2 regions of the Dorea sp. Marseille-P4042 genome follow, and region 2 is predicted to be linked to the other one. Evidence: a T-box and tRNA genes for the amino acid it is inferred to sense, from the RefSeq annotation. Region 2 holds a T-box; the other holds one or more tRNA genes.
What was found. The T-box of region 2 lies ahead of C7E02_RS12225 (valine--tRNA ligase). A T-box ahead of a tRNA ligase gene usually reads a tRNA of that ligase, here a tRNA-Val.
Positions count from the first base shown of each region.

Region 1: it has a tRNA-Val gene. The T-box ahead of C7E02_RS12225 (valine--tRNA ligase) is inferred to sense a tRNA for this amino acid. The anticodon was not compared.

Region 1 covers NZ_OLMI01000001.1:82,582-88,860, forward strand. The annotation lists gene ftsH (ATP-dependent zinc metalloprotease FtsH) at 1-451, shown strand, start outside; tRNA gene C7E02_RS00365 (tRNA-Met) at 721-794, shown strand; cyclic di-GMP riboswitch class I at 888-963, shown strand; gene C7E02_RS00370 (hypothetical protein) at 1,093-1,392, shown strand; partial or broken gene C7E02_RS00375 (response regulator) at 1,382-1,732, shown strand; gene bilS (flavodoxin family protein BilS) at 1,770-2,273, shown strand; tRNA gene C7E02_RS00385 (tRNA-Val) at 2,345-2,417, shown strand; tRNA gene C7E02_RS00390 (tRNA-Met) at 2,435-2,508, shown strand; gene C7E02_RS00395 (WYL domain-containing protein) at 2,528-3,133, shown strand; gene C7E02_RS00400 (GNAT family N-acetyltransferase) at 3,197-3,946, shown strand; gene C7E02_RS00405 (SPL family radical SAM protein) at 3,958-4,839, shown strand; gene ispF (2-C-methyl-D-erythritol 2,4-cyclodiphosphate synthase) at 5,124-5,693, shown strand; gene C7E02_RS00415 (GNAT family N-acetyltransferase) at 5,782-6,279, shown strand, end outside.
Region 2 covers NZ_OLMI01000002.1:1,342,832-1,349,110, forward strand. The annotation lists gene C7E02_RS12215 (bifunctional folylpolyglutamate synthase/dihydrofolate synthase) at 1-24, opposite strand, end outside; gene C7E02_RS12220 (LTA synthase family protein) at 25-2,178, opposite strand; gene C7E02_RS12225 (valine--tRNA ligase) at 2,194-4,848, opposite strand; T-box leader at 5,060-5,286, opposite strand; gene C7E02_RS12230 (hypothetical protein) at 5,569-5,970, opposite strand; gene C7E02_RS12235 (AAA family ATPase) at 6,032-6,279, opposite strand, start outside.

The sequences.
Region 1 (6,279 bases), on a different contig from region 2:
GGCTCTTGGCTATACGATGCAGGTCGAGGAAGGCAATCATTATCTGATGACAAAAGAAGAAATCCTGAATAAGATCGCGACTCTTACAGGAGGAAGGGCAGCGGAAGAAATTGTGTTTGGTTCAGTCACGACGGGAGCTTCCAATGATATTGAACAGGCAACCAAGCTTGCAAGGGCTATGATCACAAGATATGGAATGACGTGTGATTTTGATATGGTTGCAATGGAAGTGCAGACGAATCAGTATCTGGGCGGAGATTCTTCCCTGACCTGTTCGGCAGAGACGCAGACAAAGATTGATGAGAAGGTTGTGGAAGTTGTTCGAAGTGAACACGAAAAAGCAGCTGGAATATTGATGGAGAACAGAGAAAAACTGGACGATCTGGCAAGGTATCTGTATGAGAAAGAAACGATTACAGGAGAAGAATTCATGAATATTTTAAACGCCTGATCAGGAAGAGGAGTAAATATACTCGGTGAGAATGTGCAGGAGTTCGGGAAAATATATCTACGAGGTAAAAACGGATTCCACGCACAGACTCACTTTTTCTTTTGATTATCTATTGGAACACCGGTATTTACTGATGCGAGGGACGGAATAAAAGATGGAATTTTTGCAAATGTAGAAAAAATTGAAAAATTTTAAAAAATATGTTGACGAAAGTAGAATCTTATTGTAAACTTAGTAGGCTGGTTCAAGAGAGCAGCGAATATAAATATGGCGGGATAGCTCAGTTGGCTAGAGCACGCGGTTCATACCCGCGGTGTCGCTGGTTCAAATCCAGTTCCCGCTACTTGGAAAGAGAATTCACATTGTGTGTTCTTTTTTTTATACTCTAACATAGAAAAATATGGACATGAGAAAATAAGAAGTGCTATAATTAAAATAATATTTTGGGCAAAACAGACGAAAGTCTGCGACGCAAAGCTATAGGACCTGTAAAATGGTAGCCAGTTGTAAAAAAAGAATGTACACTGTCTATTTTAGATGGTGTTTTTTATATAATCTGTTGATACGAAACTATTAGTAAAGATAATTCATGAATTAGTGGAAAACAATTTCACAAGGGAGAGCATATTGAAAAAGAAAAAATGGAACAGCTTCCGAATATCAATGTTGAATTTGTAGTAGGCAATAATGACCTGGATTTCTACAAGTTTCTTAAGGAAAACGGTGGATTTCCGGATATTATAACCTGCTGTCGTTTTTCGCTTCACGATGCAAGTCCTCTGAAAGACAGTCTGATGGATCTTTCTACAACTAACGTGGCAGGTGCTGTCTATGACACATATCTTAATAATTTTATGAATGAAGATGGAAGCGTAAACTGGCTTCCGGTGTGTGCGGATGCGCATGGCTTTGTAGTGAACAAAGACCTTTTTGAACAGTGAAATTGCGGTGGAGATCCTTAATGAATATGGCTTCCTGGTTGATACAGCAGAAGATGGAGCAGAGGCAGTGGAGAAGGTTAAGAATTCAACAGCAGCTGGCTATGATCTGGTGCTGATGGATGTGCAGATGCCTGTGATGAATGGATATGAGGCAACAAAGCAGATCCGTGCACTGGAGGATCCCAAATTGGCGGGAATTACAATTCTTGCTATGACTGCCAATGCTTTTGAGAAAGATAGAAAGAAAGCACTGGAATGTGGTATGGATGGATTTTTATCCAAGCCAATTGTTATTAAAGATTTGATTGATGCGTTACAACATAATCTGGAGAGAGTTTAGTACAGCAAAAATCAAACAAAGAAGGAGACGATGAGATATGGAACAAGAAAATTATTCAATCGTATTCAGTAGTTCAACTGGTAATACAAAGAAGCTGGCTGATGCAGTCTATGAAATATTGCCAAAAGATAAGTGTGATTATTTTGGGGAGAATGATTCAAAGATCCCTCCATCCGATTTGTTGTATATCGGATTTTGGACTGACAAAGGGAGTGCGGATACCAAGACATTAGAATTATTAGCGAAACTAAAAAACAAGAAGATTTTTCTGTTTGGAACGGCTGGGTTCGGTGGAAGTGATGTATATTTTGAAAAGATCCTCGGACAAGTCAAACAATCCATTGATTCAAGCAATGCTGTTATTGGAGAGTATATGTGCCAGGGAAAAATGCCACAATCTGTGCGTGAACGATATGTAAAGATGAAAGAAAATCCGGAACATCCAGCGAATCTTGATATGTTGATCGCAAATTTTGACTGTGCATTGTCACATCCTGATATGGACGATCTGGAAAAATTAAAAAAGATAATAAAAAAATAAAAAAAGTTATTGACAATACTCACTATATTGATGTATACTAACGAAGTCGGTTCGAGAGAGCCACAAGATATGGGATCATAGCTCAGCTGGGAGAGCATCTGCCTTACAAGCAGAGGGTCATAGGTTCGAGCCCTATTGGTCCCATATATACCTCAATATATGGCGGGATAGCTCAGTTGGCTAGAGCACGCGGTTCATACCCGCGGTGTCGCTGGTTCAAATCCAGTTCCCGCTACTTGTGTAAGAAAAGGAATTTGCAAAAGCAGATTTCTTTTTTTTGTATAAAAAGTGAAAATTGGCTTGAGGTTGATTTTTCACGCTGGGGGAATAAATCGCAAGATAATGCTATGTTTCAAAAGGTAAAGGAAGCAATCATATCACACAAAATGCTTTGTATTGTTTATGTGAATACTCGTGGAGAAGTGATTGAAAGAGTTATCTGTCCGCTTAAAATGGTGTATAAAGCGAAAAGCTGGTATATAAAAGCCTTTTGTATGAATAAGTCCGATTTCCGTATCTTTAAATTGACACGTATTATACAAGCAAGGATTATGGAAAAATTTTTTAATCCTATGGAATTTCCACAAGAAGAAAAAAAGGAAATAAAAGCAAATTGTGAAAATATTATACTGCGTTTTCCTCAAGAAATGGCTTATCGGATTTATGATGAATTTGAAGTTGATGAAATCAATCAAGACGATAATGGTGATTTTATAATTTCCGCTACAATGCCTATAGATGAATGGCTGATTGGTTATCTTCTTTCTTTTGGTTCAAAGGTTTGTATCATAGAACCAAAGTATTTAAAAAAAATTGTCTACAATGAAGCAAAAAAAATATGCGAACAAAATAAACCATGACATATGTTGTCAAGGTTATTGTGATATAATACAGATGAAAAAATATTAAGGGGTGAACTATTTATGAATGAAACATTTATGAACTTAACGTTGGATAATCTGGACACAGAACATATATGTTGTGCAATTTCGGATAAAAAACATCAAGTTGGAGTATCAGTAAAAAAGCAATGGCTTAAGAAACGAATTGAAGAAGGTCATATTTTCCGTAAACTTGATAAAAAAGGAAAAGTATTTATTGAATATGCTCCGATAGAAACAGCATGGGTTCCTGTTTCTGGAGAAAACTATCTGTATATTTACTGCCTTTGGGTATCTGGCTCTTTTAAGGGAAAAGGATATGCAAAATCTTTACTTGAATATTGTATTCATGACGCAAAGGAAACTGGGAAATCAGGTGTATGCGTTTTCAGTTCAAAAAAGAAAAAGCCTTTTTTATCTGATAAGAAGTTTTTTCTGAAATATGGTTTTGAAGTGGTAGATACGGTTGGGAATGATTATGAGTTATTGTCATTGTCTTTTGATGGGAATAAGCCTTGTTTTTCTGAAAACGCAAAAAAAATGACAATAGAGCAAAAGGAGCTGACAATCTATTATGGATTACAGTGTCCATATATTCCTAATTGCATTGAACAAGTACAGGAATACTGTAATAAAAATAATATACCATTAAATCTAATTGCTGTAGATACTTTAGAAAAAGCTAAAAATGTTCCTTGTATTTTCAATAATTGGGCTGTATTTTATAACGGTGATTTTGTGACTAATCATCTTTTGAATGAAACTTTTTTAAAAAAGAAATTTCAATTATAAAGGTATAGTTTATGCACTTAAAAAAAGTGAAAGGGATTTTATCTTCATCAAATGGAATGAACCTATATCGAGGTTGTACGCACGGCTGTATATATTGTGACTCAAGAAGCAAATGTTACCACATGGAACATGCTTTTGAAGATGTTGAAGTCAAAGAAAATGCTATTATCCTTTTAGAAAATACTTTAAAAAGAAAACGATTAAAATGTATGTTGAGCACTGGTTCTATGACAGATCCTTATATTCCGCTTGAAGATGAATTTAGTAGTGTCAGAAAAGCATTATCGTTAGCATATAAGTACGGTTTTGGTTTTACTCTGATAACAAAATCTAATCGTGTATTAAAGGATTTAGATTTATTAAAGGCTATCAATGAAAAAACAAAATGTGTAGTACAAATGACATTAACGACTTATGATGAGGATTTATGCAAAAAAATTGAACCAAATGTCAGCACAACAAAAGAAAGAGTTGAAGCTCTAAAAAAACTACATGATGCTGGTATTCCCACAGTTGTCTGGCTTTGCCCTATTCTGCCTTTTATCAATGATACAGAAGATAATATTAAAGGAATTTTAAATTATTGTATTGAAGCAAAAGTTTATGGTGTTATCTGCTTCGGAATGGGACTAACGCTTCGTGAGGGAAATAGAGAATATTTTTATAGTCAGTTAGACAGATTATTTCCGTATTTGAAAGATAAATATATACAAACTTATGGTATGCAGTATCAGATAAACAGTCCAAATAATGCGATATTGATGAAACTTTTTCATCAAATATGTGAAGATAACGGGATAGTACATGATAACAAAATTATCTTTGAATATTTAAGCAAATTTGAAGAGAAAAGCAAAGGTATTCAGCTAAAGTTATTTGATGACATATTATAGAATAATTGTTCTTGTGAAATTTATTATGAAAGTTGTTGATATTATGGGAAAATATTAGTTGCAGAATTTACAGATAAAGAAGAACAGATTTTTAATCAGCTCGTAGAATGGCTGTCAAATACTTTGTGTACTGCACCTGTTTTTTTAAGCAAAGAAATTGCATTTTCTATTATGCAAAAAAACTCTGGCTATAGTGGCCTTTCGTTGACTCTGAATATTCTCTCATGTATAATAAAAAAGGCATTGACAACGGAGAATGAAAAAAGTTTTGTGGAGGAATTAAAATGCGAGTTGGTTTGGGATACGATGTTCACAAATTAGTAGAAGGAAGAGATCTGATTATCGGAGGTGTCCAGATACCGTATGAGAAAGGTCTTTTGGGACATTCGGATGCGGATGTGCTTCTCCATGCGATTATGGATGCCCTTCTCGGAGCAGCAGCGCTTGGAGATATTGGGAAGCATTTTCCGGATACAGACTCAAAATATAAAGGAATTTCCAGTATAAAGCTTCTGGAGTATGTACGGGAGCTGATTGATGATGAGCTGTATGTGGTTGGAAATATTGATGCGACAATCATTGCACAGCGTCCGAAGCTGGCACCTTATATTGAGCAGATGAAAAAAAATATTGCAGATGCCCTTGCAATTGAAGTAAGTCAGGTGAATATTAAGGCAACTACAGAGGAAGGACTTGGATTTACCGGAAGCGGAGAAGGTATTTCGGCGCAGGCAATTGCGTCACTTGAGACGATTGTGAATTACAGTTACGGTGTCGGTCCGGCAGATGTAAGTTCTGGTTGTGCAGGCAGTTGTGGCGGATGTACGGGCTGTAGTGGATGCCAGAATCCGTAGGTATCATAGTTGTGTGCTTTTGAGCCCAACATCTATATAATCTGGAATTATAAAGTAAAATGTACAGTGTGGCTGGAGGAAAGGACATATGAAAATTGAAAAGCTGGAAGTTTCACAGCATTTAGATACGAGAAAGCTTTATGAAGAGGTGTTTTCAAAAGACGAGAAAAGCTTTGTAGATTATTATTATCAGGAGAAGACAAAGGACAACATCATTTATGTTGTCCGGGAAGACGATGATATTCAGGCTATGCTGCATTTAAATCCATATACACTGATGGTCAATGGAACTGAAAAGGAATCCTATTATATTGTGGCAGTTGCAACGAGAAAGGAATACCGTGGCAGAAGGTATATGGCCGGACTTTTAAGAGAGTCTCTTTTGGATATGTACCAGGCCGGTGTAACATTTACTTATCTGATGCCGGCAGCGGAGGCTATTTATCTGCCACATGATTTCCGGACGATGTATGAACAGAATATTGAATATTATGCTCCGGAGGAGAAGCTGGCGGAAAGTATTACTGTACAGGCGGCTGAAGACAAAGATTGTGATGAAATTGCAGCCTGGGCACAGAAAGAACTG
Region 2 (6,279 bases):
GTAGTTAACAGGCTTACTATTCATTTATTTTTCCTCGTTTTCCTGTTCTGTCCAGGATTTTGTTGTATCCGTTCCTGTTCCTTCCTGCCTTACAAGCTGTCCGCCCTGGTAAATGTATTCGTCCGTCGTTCTGAAGATTGTATTGCTGGATCCTACCTGGCTGACAGTGATAACATCTCCCTCGCTAAGCTCTGTGCTTGGAAGAACGATTCGTGTATTATTTAAAAATGTACTCTTTTGCTTCTCGCCATTGACGTAAACCTTACTTGACTTCGTAAAGTTCTCGCCATACAGGCTGTAGCCTTTTTCCAGATACGGAACGATGTTCGTCAGCGTAACGTCCTTCACACCCATTTCCATATGACCTTCCGTAATCGGCGGATTTCCCTTGTAAACATACTGCTTGCCATACAGAATATCATACTGGAGAAGCTCTAAGTCTGACAGGTAATTCTTGGAATTCTGTCTCTGCTGATGATAATTGAACAATGTTCCGGAATGAATATCCAGGCGGTTCATCACATCCGCCATTAGCTGATAAGCCGGAATATTTCTATCCTGCTGTTCCAGTCCGATGTTATCCCAGATCACATAATTTGTGTTATAGAGATAACGGCTCTTTAAATCTTCTGCGGTAAGTCCCATAGTCGGTAAATGGTCTCCGTAGAATACGACAACTGCCGGTTCTCCACGATCTTCCACTGCTTTCACAAGATCTCCTGCAAACTGGTCCATCTCATAGACCATGTTTACATAATATTCCCATTTATTCTTCTTTGCTTCGTCATCGATACCTTCTACTTTGATCTTCGGATTCTCAATCAGCTGCTCCTCCGGGTAATCTCCATGTCCCTGCACGCTGACGGTAAATACGAAATCCTGCTGCTCGGTCGTATCCATAGCTTCCATAATATTGTCTACCAGAACCTCGTCCTTTGCCCATCCATTTGGCGTAAGCTGAAGAATATTCATAAACTCTTTACTTGTAAAACTATCAAATCCCATATGATCATAGACTTTTGCACGACTGTAGAAGTTACCTCCGTTATTGTGCAGTCCATGAGTACCGTATCCCAGTGCTGAGAGAGCTGTTGCAGCACTCTCACATGGCTGGTTCTTGACAACTGTTTTATACGGATACTCTCCAGGTCCGAAGAAACGCATATTCATTCCTGTCAGCACTTCGAACTCTGTATTCGCGGTTCCGGCTCCTACAGACGGAACTTTGAAATATCCGGAAGAATAATTCTTGTACATCTCATGCAGATTCGGGCATGCATCTTCGCTTGTTGTGAAAAATTCCGCCTCATCTACATCAAAATAGGACTCTAACTGAACCACAATGATATTCGGAAGATCATCAGAGGCACGCCCTGTTTTATTCTCGGCCATTTCTCCGTTATTCGTAATCCGATCAATAGTCTCCTCATTATAATCATTCGGCTCATCGATTCCTGTATTAAATACACTGGACATAAAGCAGTACGGAAGTCCGTAATCCTCATAGGCAAATGCAATATTTCCAAAGTATGTGGAAAGCACTCGCTTATCAATTGCCTGATCTGTTGTGAAGCTGAATAGCATGGCACATACAGCCACTCCGGCAATTGCCAGAAGCCGGTGCATTTTCCCTCCATACTGACCACCGCGGCGCCACATGGAAATCAGCCATATAACGACCGCTGCAATTCCCACCAATACGATCACGATCTCAAATCCATTGAAATAATTGTTGATCAGGCTGACCGCATCGGTTGCTACCTTCAGGTCCTGGGCATTGAACGGTGTCACTCGCTTCATCAGCATGTAACCGTTACAGATTCCAAGAATCATCCAAAGTACACCGATAATGATTCTTGTGAACACCCTTCGCCGGAACAGGTATACCACCGTAAATGTCATAAATATCATAAATGCATTGTAAAGGAAGACGAGTGGTGTCTGTGTCATATAGCTCCATGCCTGAACAAGTGAATGTCTTGAAATTGCCTCAATTGCAAAATTGATCAGACATGCTAAAAGCGCGTGAAATATCAGAGAAAACCGGTTCATAAACTGATAGACAGGTTTCATCTTCTGCGCAAATGCACCATTTCTTCTCTCTTCCAGTATTTTTGCCCTTCGCTCTCTACGTTCCTTCCAGTATGCTATAACCTCTTCCTTTCGCAGCTTTTTCATAATATCCCCTTACATTTATTTTTTCTGTAATCCTGCAAGACGCTCCTTGACCTGAGCAAGCATCTGCTCATATTTTTCCAGTTTCTCACGCTCTTCCCGTACCTTTGCAGCCGGTGCTTTGCTTACAAACTTCTCGTTATTCAGCATGCCGTTGGAACGTGCAATCTCTTTATTCAGGCGAGTCTCTTCTTTTGTAAGACGCTCTTTTTCCTGCTCAAAATCGATCAGCTCCTCAAGCGGCACATAAACGGTTGCATCCGGAACTACTACAGACACTGCATCGTCTGCGATACCGCTCTTGTCTGCCTGTACAATGAAGTCTCCGGCAGATGCCATCATCATTGCAGACTCTTTTAATACTGCAAGACCGGCTGAGAGCTTCTCGTCCTCGCATACAACGTAGATCGTTGCCTTTCTGGAATTTGGAACATTCATCTCGGAACGAATGTTTCTGACACCTCTTACGATTTCTTTGTAATGGTTCAGAATGTTTTCATTCTCTGCGTCATTCCATTTTTCCTCATATACCGGCCAGCTTGACATCATCAGGGACTCTTCTTCTGGAACCAGTTTGCTGTAGATTTCCTCTGTAACAAATGGCATGTATGGGTGAAGAAGCTTCAGTGCGTCACCAAGAACTTTCTTCAATGTCCAAAGTGCAGCGTTCGCACTCTTCGGATTCTCGTCTGCGTGGTAGATTGCATATTTTGAAAGTTCAATGTACCAGTCACAGAACTCGTCCCAGATAAAGTCATAAATCTTGGAAAGTGCAATTCCAAGCTCGAACTTATCTAAGTTCTCTGTTACATCTTTTACCACATTATTGCATGCAGATAAAATCCAGCGGTCTGCAGGTCCCAGATCCTCTGCCTGTGGCTCTGTGATCTCTTTTCCTTCCATATTCATAAGAATATATCTGGAAGCATTCCATACTTTATTTGCAAAATTACGGCTTGCCTCTACACGTTCGTTGTAGAAACGCATATCATTTCCAGGAGCATTTCCTGTAATCAGTGTCATACGAAGTGCGTCTGCGCCGTACTGATCGATAACATCCAGAGGATCGATACCATTTCCAAGTGATTTACTCATCTTGCGTCCCTGAGAATCGCGAACAAGTCCGTGTATCAGTACTGTGTTAAATGGTGCCTTTCCTGTATGTGCATATCCTGAGAATACCATACGGATAACCCAGAAGAAAATGATGTCGTATCCAGTTACAAGTACATTCGTTGGATAGAAATAGTCAAGATCCTCCGTCTCATGTGGCCAGCCAAGTGTTGAGAATGGCCAAAGCGCAGAACTGAACCATGTATCCAGCGTATCCTCATCCTGTTTAAAATGTGTACAACCACAATGTGGGCATTTTTCCGGTGCTTCGGAAGCTACTACGACTTCTCCACAATCCTGGCAGTAGTAGGCTGGGATTCTATGTCCCCACCAGATCTGTCTGGATATGCACCAGTCACGGATATTCTCAAGCCAGTGCAGGTAAATCTTATCAAAACGCTCTGGTACAAACTTAAGCTCACCATTCTTGATCGCCTCAATGGCTGGTTTTGCAAGCTCTTCCATCTTTACGAACCACTGCTGTTTGATCATTGGCTCTACCGTTGTATGACATCTATCGTGAGTTCCTACATTATGAGAATGTGGAACAACTTTTACAAGATATCCCTGCTCTTTCAGATCCTCTACCATAGCTTTTCTTGCTTCGTAGCGATCCATGCCTGCATATTTTCCACCATACTTCTCGTTGATCGTAGCATCATCATTCATGATGTTAAGTTCTGGCAGATTGTGACGTTTTCCAACTTCAAAGTCGTTAGGGTCATGTGCCGGTGTGATCTTAACAGCACCTGTTCCGAACTCTTTGTCTACGTAGTAATCTGCAACAATCGGAATTTCACGGTCTGTCAGTGGCAGCTTACACATCTTTCCAACGATATCTTTATATCTCTCATCATCCGGGTGAACTGCAATTGCAGTATCTCCCAGAAGAGTCTCCGGACGTGTTGTTGCAATCTCAAGGAAACGGTCTGTTCCTACGATTGGGTACTTAATGTGCCAGAAGAATCCGTCCTGCTCTTCATGCTCTACCTCGGCATCAGACAGGGAAGTCTTACATACCGGACACCAGTTGATGATTCTGGACCCTCTGTAAATGAATCCTTTTTTATGAAGGTTCAAGAATACTTTCTCAACTGCTTCAGAACATCCCTCGTCCATTGTGAAACGCTCTCTGTCCCAGTCACAGGAAACACCCATCTTTTTAAGCTGTGATGTGATAGTTCCGCCATATTCTTCTTTCCACTGCCATGTTCTTTCTAAGAATTTCTCACGGCCAAGTTCTTTTTTATCAATACCTTCGTCTTTTAACTGATTGGTAACCTTTACTTCTGTAGAAATAGCCGCATGGTCTGTTCCCGGAATCCACAGTGCATTGTATCCCTGCATTCTCTTGTAGCGGATCAGGATATCCTGCATCGTGTTGTCAAGAGCATGTCCCATGTGAAGCTTACCGGTAATATTCGGTGGCGGCATTACGATTGTAAATGGTTTCTTACTTCTGTCCACTTCTGCGTGGAAATACTTATTTTCGCACCACTTCTGGTACAGTTTGTCTTCAATCTCTTTCGGATTGTAAGTTTTCTCCAAATTCTGACTCATAGTCTCCTCCTCAAATATGTGTTTCCTGGTTCGTGTTTTCACACATTTTTCGCATTTCAGGGCAAAATATAGAATGTGCCCCAGCACATTCTGGAGCCTGCGGCGGCCGCTTGCGGTACCATCATTGTACGCCGCAGTGCGCATCCTGCCGGAGGCTTTTTTATAGTTAGGAAATGCATTTCTTAATTATAAAAAAACGCCCTTTATTCTCACAAAGGGCGATTGATTCGCGGTACCACCTTTATTATATAGAAGAAACTCCTCTATACATCTCATCCTATTCTTTAACGGGAACGACTCCGGGACCGCCTACTGTGACTTCAGCGTTCCTGCTCCAAAGCTACCTTCTGCATCTCTATTCTCAAGTGCCTCGCAGCCAATGGGCATCTCTCTCTGTCAGAACGACTTATGCATACTCCTCTTTTTCAACGCATTTAACTGGTTTATCAACCATGAAACTACAAAATATCATAGCCACAGAAGCCCTGTTTGTCAAGGTTTTTAGGGAATTTTCAGAAAACCTTAAGAGACCGTATCAAAAGGGGCTCTCGAAAGCTGAGTGTTTTCTATTGTTGCGAAAATAACTCAATGCTTTCTTGAGACTCTTTTGATGCTTTATTTTTTTTGATACCCACTACTCAATAGTAAATCCATTATTTTTCAAAAATCTGTTATGCAAAAGCTTTTATTACTACCTTAAAAATGTATCATATAATCATTTTATGGTTCAGCGTCCGTCTTTTCTCCGTCATAAGCTGTCAGTTTAATAGGCATATCTTCTGTGACATCTGCGTGTATTCCTACGATGTACTCTATATTTTCTTTGAGTTGTTTTAAGCAGGTTGAACCGCCTGCCGGGATTGTTTCTCTCCGTTCTTCTTCGCCGTTATTAATAAGATGTATGGTAATTTCAAATTCATTGCCATTATAGAAGGTCAGTGCTCCTGTCTGTGATGTTAATTTTTCATCAGAGTAGGTAATCACATATTTGTTGGAAGTTGATTGTTCTGCACAGTTGACGGAACAATCCCACTTACTAATCTGGGGATTTTCCTGTCTGTTACTGCAAGCTGCTAAGGATAAAGTTAAAATACAACATATGATAAATGCTATTTTCTTCATAAGGTATCCCTCCCCGGATTTTATGCTGTCTACAACTTTAGCTTTCTTTATGCTTCCACAATTATTTTACATACTCTTCTATGACACATTCGTGTTCTTTTGTCTGCTTATTGTAATTCACACCTACCAATAAAATATTTCCTTCATATTCTTCAAGGCTTCTGCAATATTCCTTATTCTTTATCTGTGCAATGGCTCCTTCTGCAGTTTTATCCCATTTTAGTTCTACTACAATTGCTGGTTTTTCCGGAAATTTTTTTCGCGGAAGAAAAACAAGATCTGCAAATCCTTTTCCTCCTGCCAACTCTC